3 regions of the Bacillus sp. TL12 genome follow, and region 1 is predicted to be linked to each of the others. Evidence: riboswitches for the same ligand, from Rfam matches in the RefSeq annotation. Region 1 holds a riboswitch; each other region holds the start of a gene.
The links. A riboswitch is a leader RNA that binds a small molecule or an ion and turns the genes downstream of it on or off. The one in region 1 is predicted to bind S-adenosylmethionine.
Positions count from the first base shown of each region.

Region 2: linked by a shared signal. The riboswitch ahead of LOK41_RS18285 (methionine ABC transporter ATP-binding protein) and the one ahead of LOK41_RS17500 (MetQ/NlpA family ABC transporter substrate-binding protein) in region 1 are both predicted to bind S-adenosylmethionine.
Region 3: linked by a shared signal. The riboswitch ahead of LOK41_RS16670 (peptide ABC transporter substrate-binding protein) and the one ahead of LOK41_RS17500 (MetQ/NlpA family ABC transporter substrate-binding protein) in region 1 are both predicted to bind S-adenosylmethionine.

Region 1 covers NZ_JAJJBY010000019.1:52,169-55,448, forward strand. Annotated here, with positions in the region: gene LOK41_RS17490 (ABC-F family ATP-binding cassette domain-containing protein) at 1-1,443, shown strand, start outside; gene LOK41_RS17495 (hypothetical protein) at 1,508-1,825, opposite strand; SAM riboswitch class I at 2,021-2,134, shown strand; gene LOK41_RS17500 (MetQ/NlpA family ABC transporter substrate-binding protein) at 2,223-3,035, shown strand; gene LOK41_RS17505 (methionine ABC transporter ATP-binding protein) at 3,048-3,280, shown strand, end outside.
Region 2 covers NZ_JAJJBY010000021.1:31,626-34,905, reverse strand. Annotated here, with positions in the region: gene LOK41_RS18290 (methionine ABC transporter permease) at 1-364, opposite strand, end outside; gene LOK41_RS18285 (methionine ABC transporter ATP-binding protein) at 357-1,382, opposite strand; SAM riboswitch class I at 1,705-1,814, opposite strand; gene LOK41_RS18280 (hypothetical protein) at 1,940-2,284, opposite strand; gene LOK41_RS18275 (thioredoxin family protein) at 2,436-2,744, opposite strand; gene LOK41_RS18270 (toprim domain-containing protein) at 2,748-3,092, opposite strand.
Region 3 covers NZ_JAJJBY010000017.1:61,190-64,469, reverse strand. Annotated here, with positions in the region: gene LOK41_RS16670 (peptide ABC transporter substrate-binding protein) at 1-1,116, opposite strand, end outside; SAM riboswitch class I at 1,254-1,358, opposite strand; gene LOK41_RS16665 (aldo/keto reductase) at 1,526-2,359, opposite strand; gene proC (pyrroline-5-carboxylate reductase) at 2,361-3,164, opposite strand.

The DNA.
Region 1 (3,280 bases):
CTTGTAGGAAGTAATGGTGCCGGAAAATCTACATTGCTTCGTCTTTTAGCAGGAGAGATTTTACCAGATAGGGGAACAATTGAATGGTTTCCACATGTGAAAGTCGGTTTTTTACAGCAGCATATTGATTTACAAGAAGGAACAACGATTGAAGAATATTTGCAAAGTGCATTTTCTCATCTGTATAAGGTTGAACGTGAAATGATGGATATTGCTGACAAGATGGCAAAGGAAACAGATTTAGAGAAGTTATTAGTACAGTATGGGGAATTACAAAATAAGCTAGAAGGCTCAAATTTTTATCAACTTCATACAACAATAGAAGAAGTAGCAACTGGTTTAGGCTTGTTAGATTTAGGGATGAAAAAAGATGTTTCAAAATTAAGTGGTGGTCAGCGCACAAAGTTATTACTTGGCAAGCTTCTTTTAGAGAAGCCACACGTTTTATTACTTGATGAGCCGACAAATTATTTAGATACGCTTCATATTGATTGGCTAAGAGCATATTTACAAACGTATGAGCATGCTTATATTGTCGTTTCACATGATGAATCATTTTTAAACAGTATTACGAATGTGATTTATCATTTAGAAGGGAACACAATAAAGCGCTACGCGGGGAGTTATGAAAGTTTTTTAGAAAGCTATCAACTTCAGAAACAACAATTAAAAGCAGCTTATACAAGGCAGCAAAAGGAAATTGCAAATTTAGAGGGTTTTATTCAAAAAAATAAAATCCGAAAAGCAAAGCAAGCAAAAAGTCGTGAAAAGGTATTGGAGAAAATGAAAAAGGTTGGAAAGCCTAATGATGCACACAGGCCGCGTTTTCATTTTCAGGTTCACAATGAGCCTGTGAGCCGCATATTACAAGCGCAGCAGATCCAAATTGGTTATGCAGAACCATTGTTTACAGCCCTTAATTTACAAGTGAAAAGGGGCGAAAAGATTGCAATTGTTGGGCATAATGGAATTGGAAAAACCACAATGTTAAAAACATTACTAGGGCAATTAAAACCAATAAGTGGAACCGTAAGTATTGGAGAACGAGTACACCCTGCATATTTTGCTCAAGAAGAATTTGCGAAAGAAATTACACCACTTGAGCAAATCTGGTCAGGACGTCCGGATATGACGCAAAAAGAAATCAGGCAATCTTTAGCAAGATGTGGTTTAAAGGAAGAGCATATTCGGCAGTCTCTTCACTTGTTAAGTGGTGGAGAACAAACAAAGGTACGTTTATGTGAGCTTATGTTAACGCGGAGTAATGTATTAATTTTAGATGAACCAACCAATCATTTAGATGTGTATGCGAAAGAAGCGCTAGAAGAAGCTTTGCAAAATTATCAAGGAACGGTTTTACTCGTTTCTCACGAGCCATCTTTTTATGAGTCTTGGGTGACACGAGTTTGGAATTTGGAGGAAATGAATCGTACTAAAAAATAAGAGGGAAAGTTATTTAGGAATATAAAATGAAAGCAGCCACTTTTTGTGGCTGCTTTCATTATGTTCATTGATTTACTTGCAAACGTTCTTGAATGAACAACAGCAACTTAACGATGCTGTCTTCTGTGTAAATATCAAATTTTTGTCGATGAAATTCACCATGTTCGTGATAAAAAATACATTCACCTTTGCCGGCAACTTCGTCTATTGACATATGAAAACTAAGAGGTGTCGCTACAATTGATCCGTTATCATCCCTTAAAAGAATTTGGCATAGCGTTTTTTGTTGTTCAACCTCATATAAAAAATCGTAATGAAAGGATTGTGTTAGTTTTTCTATTTGAGATAGGAGTAGGGTTTGTATAGATGATGATTCACTCATAAAATGTAACCTCTTTTCGTGTATGTGCTGTTACTAAGTATAGTAATGATGCACATACTTTGTACATAGTAATTGCTCACTATTGCTATGATGTTTCAAAATGAAAATAAAATATATTCTGAAAAATATGATTGACAAAAAAATTTGTAAGATTTACTATTAGTACCATAACTTTTAAAAAAATTCATACAAATACTCTTATCCAGAGAGGCGGAGGGACTGGCCCTATGATGCCCGGCAACCGAGCTTATGAATAATAAGCTAAGGTGCTAATTCCTGCAAAACGATTTTCGTTTTGGAAGATAAGAGAGGAGCCTATTTTGTTTATTCGACACCTCTCTTATTTGAGAGGTGTTTTTGGTTTGAAGAGAGAGAATATATGTGGGGGGAACTGTATATGAAAAAGTTGTTGTTAAGTATTGTAAGCGGAACGGTATTATTACTAGGTGCATGTAGTGCTGATTCGGGTAAGGAGGCAAAAGCGCTAGAAGAGAAAAAAGTTACAGTTGGTGTGACTGGGGGGCCACATGAACAAATTTTTGAAAAAGTAAAAGAAGTAGCAGCAAAAGATGGGGTGCAAGTCGACATAAAAGTATTTAATGATTATGTAGCGCCGAATGTATCGCTAGATGAAAAAAGCATTGACGTAAATAGTTACCAAACGAAGTCTTATTTAGATGTATTTAAAGCAGAACGTAATATGAAACTGACAGAAGTATTTTCAACGGTCACGTTCCCAATGGGAGTATATTCTAAAAGTTTGAAAGATGTAAAAGAGTTAAAAGATGGAGATGCGATTGCTGTACCCAATGATCCAACGAATGAACTTCGAGCGTTAAAACTATTTGAAAAAGCAGGCGTTTTAAAAGTGGATCCAAAAGCAACAGAAAAAGCAACTGCAAAAGATGTCATTGAGAATCCGAAGAATTTAAAAATTGTTGAATTAGAGGCATCGCAACTACCAACGCAATTAGGTGAAGTGAAAGCTGCTGCGATTAACACAAACTTTGCATTAGGTGCAAAGTTAAGTCCAGCTAAAGATTCTATTTTCCGTGAAGGAAAAGATTCACCATATGTGAACTGGGTAGTTGTTCGTACGGAGAATAAGGATGATGAAGTTGTAAAAAAACTGAAGAAAGCGTATCAGTCTAAAGAAGTAAAAGAGTTTATCGAGAAAAAATTCGATGGTTCTGTTTTACCGTCTTGGTAGGAGCTGAATATCATGATTGAATTGAAGAATGTTTCTAAAGTATTTACAACAAAAAAAGGTAAGATAGAAGCTCTGAAACCAACTTCTCTTAAAATAGAAAAAGGAGAAGTGTTTGGAATCATTGGATATAGCGGTGCAGGTAAAAGTACATTAATTCGCTGTGTAAACTTATTAGAAAAACCAACAACAGGTAATGTAATTGTAAATGAAAAGGATTTAACAACCTTATCTACAAAAGAGTTAGC
Region 2 (3,280 bases), on a different contig from region 1:
CTTTATCAATCTCGCGAAGTGCAATTTCAACCATCCTTGCATAAAACGGTGCCGCTCCAATGATTAAAGCCGGAAGTGCTGCACTTGCTCCAAGAATTGTTCCAAGGAGAATCTTCGTAAATGGAATTAATAAAATAATTAAAATGATAAATGGAATGGAACGAAAGATATTTACAAACGCTCCAATTACAGTATGAATCGCTTTGTTTTCCCACAAGTTATCTTTAGATGTCATAAAGAGTAATAATCCTAAAATAAGGCCAAAAACAAATGTAGCAAGCGCTGCGATTGCCGTCATATATAATGTTTCACCTGTCGCTTCTAGCATTTTACTCCAATCAACGTTCGCTAATAACTTATCCATGTGCAATCACCTCCAGCTCTACTTGTTCTTGATGGATTCCTGCTATCGCTTGCTGGATTGCTGCTTCTGAACCATTTAAGTGCACAATTAAATTCCCGTAAGATCCATTGTTTGTTTGAGCGATATTCCCTTGCAAAACACTTACTTCTAGATCCTCTCGCCTCATTAACCTTTGAAGCACCGGGCGTTCTACAGAATCTCCAATAAACTGTAAACGAATGACTTTTCCATCTGGATATTTTTCTAATAAGCTCTCAATCGTTTCATTTGTATCTTCAGAATCCGTAAGCTGTTGTACAAAACGTTTTGTAATCTCCTGCTGCGGGTCACGGAATACCTCTAGAACAGGACCACTTTCTACAATTTTTCCTTTTTCCATGACCGCAACGCGATTACAAATCTTGCGAATTACATGCATTTCATGTGTAATCAGCACAATTGTTAAGCCAAGTCGTTTATTAATATCTAATAGTAAATCTAAAATTTGATCTGTTGTTTCTGGATCAAGTGCTGATGTCGCTTCATCACATAAGAGCACTTTCGGATTGTTTGCTAATGCTCTTGCAATCCCAACGCGCTGCTTTTGTCCACCGCTCAATTGAGATGGATATGCATCGCCCCTTCCTTCCAATCCAACCAGATGAATCAACTCATCCACACGCTTTTTTCGCTGCTCTTTATCGACACCTGCAATTTCAAGTGGAAAAGCGATATTTTCACGTACAGTTCGTGACCAAAGTAAGTTAAAGTGCTGAAAAATCATTCCGATTTCTTGTCTTGCTTTTCGAAGTTCATTTCCAGTAATTGCTGAAATAACACGATTCGCTATCGTAATCTGTCCAGAAGTTGGTTTCTCTAATTGATTAAATAATCTAATTAAAGAACTTTTACCAGCGCCACTATATCCGATAACACCAAAGATCTCGCCTTTTTCTATTTTTAAATTGGCATCATCTACAGCAGTGACATCACCGCTTTTTGATTTATATATTTTCTTTACGTTTTCCAATAAAATCATGATGTTCACCCCTTTTTGAATTAAAAAGCGCAAGCGGCTTGCTCAGAACAAGAGGACGCCCGAACCCCTGACGTAGAGGCGCTCTTTGCCTCATAGGAAGGGGTGAAACGACCGACTGTTCTAGCCGTTGGAGCTGGATTGCATAAAAAGCGCAAGCGGCTCGTTTAGATTTACTCCACAATTTTTTATTTTTCATGCAAGAAATCTATCGCTATCGCTCCTCTTATTATTCGAATGTCCTCCTCATTCAAACAACAAAAAAACCTTTCTGCTTTTAGAATGAGCAGAAAGGTTTATATGCGTATATCAACATGATCCCTTCCTCTCATCTCTCAAAGCATTTGCTTTGCAGGAATTGGCACCATTTCAATATAAAAATTGACGGTTGCCGGGCTTCATAGGGCTCAGTCCCTCCACCTCTCTTGATAAGAGAAATCAGATTTAATTTTCGTCTGATTTAAAATTTATGAAATTGTCTATATTTTATGAACTAAATTGTATCAACATACATCCACTATGTCAACAAAAAAATTCTTAAAAAACGAAACTTCAGACTATTAAGCACCTACTGGCATTGGCTTACATATATGAAATACAGATTCTAATAATAACATCGTACGATACGTTCCGTTATATTGCACACGTCCGCTGTGTAATAGTGTTTGCAACCGAACCTTTCCAGTAACTAATCGTCTTAAATCTTCTTCCTGAAAACAAATAAGTTGCTCCGTTCCCTGTGTCTCTTTCAAAAGCTGTATATACTCTCTTGAAATTTGAAGTGAGCAATACTCATCTCCAAAACGAAAATTAATCGTTTTTTCTCCTTGCCGAAGAAGCGGTTCTAGATGATATTGGCTATTAGCATACGTTACAAATGATTGAAGCAACGAATATAATCCCATTCTAGTCACATCCTTCATCTCACTTTCTACTAATACCATTCCATCTTCCCAAACAGCAATCCTGTTACTTTCTCTCGACAAATAACGTATCCCTTCTATCGTTCAGGCATATTTCCCAAGAAATATGTCGAGGCGGCAAAAACTTTGCCGCCTACTGTAATTCTGTATATAAATATTCCACCGAATGAAATGCATATATTTTCTTCACAAGTGTTCCAAGCTCAAATATGAGTAAACAAGGTACACTTTCTATCTCATACTCTCGCGCTAAATGTGGCGCATAGTTTAAATCCAGCATTCCTATTTCCAACTCAGATATAGTCGCTTCTACCACTGTTAACATCTTCTTTGCTAATTGACATGTTCCACACATTGGTGTATATACATATAACACTGTTTTTTCTTGGTCTGCTATTAGAGCTGTAGCTTCAGCACTTGTCCAGTCAATCACTTCTATCATTCCTTACCGTAAATATTCTGTATAAACGTCAATGTCAGCTCCCCATAATACGTTCGCTAAATGATTAGAAGGAGCAGTCGCCACTTCACGGTACGAACGATCGATGTAAATATGCTCGGCCTGCGGGAATTCTTTTCGAAATTGTTTTCTAAGTTTTTCACCTGCAGCATCAGCATCCACTAGCACATATACTTCTTTATCAAAAAACTGATCAATGAGCTCATCCATTTTCGACAAACCAATTGTACCATTTGTACAAACAATTTCCACTGGTTCACGAATAATAGATTCAATCTTTCTTCTATCTGATTTTCCTTCGACAATAATGACTTTCTCTACATAGACCATATGTCATCACCCGATCACCATATACTATAAAACAACCTTACTTTAGTATATAGTATATTCGATATTTTCATGTTGTTTCCTGTTTATTTTTGCAAAGAAAAGCGGGGCGGCTCGCTCAGAATGTGAGGGGGATGGAGCTTCTGGCGTAGAGGCGCTCTTTCGTTCCACAATACAAAACAAAAAGGACA
Region 3 (3,280 bases), on a different contig from region 1:
CTGTTGCGCTTCTTTTGTGTTTTCTTTTGTTAAATTACCATTCTCTTCGCGGAAGTCTTTTCCATTTGGCCCTTTGGCGAAATTTTTTGGCACTAGAGAATAGGAGGGTAGAGAGCCATCATTTAAAAGCACATTTACAAATGCTTTCTTATCTATCGATTTATCGATTGCTTGACGAACATTTATATTTTGTAACGTTTTATTTTTCTGGTTCATACGTACAAATTGTACCCCAACATCTGGTCGTTCTTTAAAGTTACTATCTTTGCGATATTTATCAACAAGATCAGATGTTAAAGTAAGTCGATCAATTTGTTTTGATTCATATAAATTAACAGCTGTTGAATGATCCTTGACGACATTAAAATTAATTTCTTCAAGTTTCACATTATCCTTATCCCAATAGTTGGTATTCTTCTTGAACTTAAAGCTTTGTTCATGTTTCCAATCACTTAATGTAAAGGCACCATTATAAAGAATCGTGTTATCTTCTAAAGCATATTTATCACCTTGTGATTTGAAGAATGCTTCATTAATTGGTAAGAATGTTGGAAATGCCGTTAAACTAATAAAGTAGGGAACAGGGCGCTCTAATTCAACTTCAAAGGTGTGGTCATCGATTGCTTTTACACCGAGCTGGTCAGCCAGAAGTTCTTTATTATTAATCTTTTTCGCATTTTTTATATCAAAGAATAGAAATGCGTATTCAGAAGCAGTCGCTGGATCAACGGCACGTTGCCAAGCAAAGACAAAATCTTTTGGTGTCACAGGAGTACCGTTTGACCATTTTGAATCTCGTAAATGGAACGTATATTTTGTTTTATCAGGATTAACCTCATGAGACTTTGCTACACCAGGAATAGGCTTGTTTCCTTCACCTAGGTTATATAAACCTTCAAATACGTTTCTCATTACTTGGCCAGAGTCAGTATCTGTGGCGCGAGCAGTATCCATTGTACGGATTTCTGTACCAGTGGCCAAGTTCAATACTTGTTTATCAGGGGCTTTATCCTTTGCTTTTGCTCCACTTGCTTCGTCTTTATAGCTACCGCAACCTGTTAATAAAAGACTTGCTCCTAAAACAGATGCGACAGCAGGTACAAATTTCTTTTTCATGTCAAATTCCTCCCTAAATTGTTTGGTTATTAGTTGATGAACAATTTGTGAGGGAAAGAAAAACTCCCTCTTTTCACATAGAGAAAGAGGGAGTTTTGTTTACAAGGCATGCACCATGTATATAAACGAAGTCCCTCATTCTATCTTTCAAGCATAATGCTTGCAGGAAGTGGCACAGTATTCAAAGTGAACCTGCTGCCGAGGTTTCAAAGGGCCAGTCCCTCCACCTCTCTTGATACAATGAGTAAACATAATGATTTGTATTAATTTTTTGTTTCTTTGATTATTCAAAATCTTACATCCGGACAAATGAACTGTCAATAAAATGGAATATAGTTTGAATTTTCAGTTTTTTGTAAGTGCAATATAAAAATAAGAGTCACTGTGCAATTACACAGTGACTTTTCTCTTAAAAATCAAAATTATCAGGGTCTGGGCCAACACGGTGATTTTCATTTAATGACTGAATTGCTTTCATATCTTCAGCGCTCAATTCAAAATCAAAGATGCTTGCATTTTCGACAATGCGATGCTCTTTAACTGATTTAGGAATGGTAACCACACCATTTTGCAGATCCCAGCGTAAAATGATTTGTGCTGTTGATTTGTTATATTTTGTAGCAATTTCTTGCAATACTGGATGGTCGAGTAATTGACCTTGCATTAATGGTGACCAAGCTTCTAGTTGAATAGTATGCTCTTTACAGAAAGAGTGAAGTTCTTCTTGCGTTAAGCGTGGGTGATATTCAACTTGATTAATCATCGGTTTCATTTCAGCGATTTCTAGAACATCTTGTAAGTGATGGATTTGGAAATTGCTAACGCCGATAGCACGAACACGGCCTTCTTTATAAAGTTTCTCTAATGCTTTCCATGTTTCTGTGTATTTTCCTTTTACAGGCCAGTGTACTAAGTATAGATCTAAGTATTCTAAACCTAATTTTTGTAATGTTGTTTCGAAGGCTTGTAATGTTGATTCATAGCCTTGATCATTGTTCCATACTTTTGATGTGATAAATAATTCTTCACGAGGAATTCCGCATTCGCGAATTGCTTGGCCAACGCCTTCTTCATTTTTATATACTGCAGCTGTATCGATACTGCGGTATCCATTTTTAATAGCAACTTTTACAGAATCGATTACCTGTGTACCATCTTCAACTTTAAAAACGCCTAAACCAAACCAAGGCATTTTTACACCATTATGTAATGTTGTGCAATCTTGTAAGCTTGTTACTGTCATATTAATTCCCCCTAGCTTTTTTATTTGTTGCTTCAATTGCTTGGTGAATCATCTTTGAAAAATTATATTCAAATAAAACTTTTAAACCTTCTGCAGTTGAGCCACCTGGTGTAGTCACTTGTTCACGAAGCATAGCTGGATCTTGTTCTTGTTCTAGCATAGCGGCAGAACCAGTAATCATTTGAATGACAAGGTGTTTTGCGGTTGCTTCATCGATTCCATAGCTTTTCGTTGCTTCAATTAATCCTTCAGCAAAGTGGTAAAGGAATGCTGGGGCACTTCCAGTTACAGCGGTAAGCTGATGTACCTCTTCTTCTGTGCATAGCTGTGCTGTACCAATCCCTTTTAAAAGTAGTTGCAGTGTTTCTTGATGTTCTTTATTTACGAAATGTCCCATTGTATATAGAGAAATAGACTTCCCAATTGTTGCAGCTGTATTTGGCATGATCCAGGCAACTGGTGTACCTTGAGGAAGTCTTTTTTCTAAATAAGATGGACCAATCCCGGCAGCAACGGTTACAACAAATTGATGAGTTAGAAGAGGTGATAATTCTGCTAATAATTGCTCATGTGCAGCAGGTGGCATTGCTAAAACAATGGTATCTACAGTTTGGATGTATTGTTTCCAATCACTCGTAGTTGAGATGTTATATTTTTTTTCTAATTGCTTAAGCTTTTCTATGTTACTTCGATTGGATACAATAATCTCTTCGATATGTTCATTACTTGTTTTGAGCAGTCCGGCGAAGATTGCTTCCGCCATACGACCAGCACCAATAAATAAAATTCTATTTTTCTTTGACATATCCTTTATTCCTTTCTGATTAGAATATGGTATAAAAAACGATAACATCTTTAAGAGATTTTTGTAAAAAGAAAAGTCTTATAAATAGAGTTCCATAATTAATAATAGGAAACCCC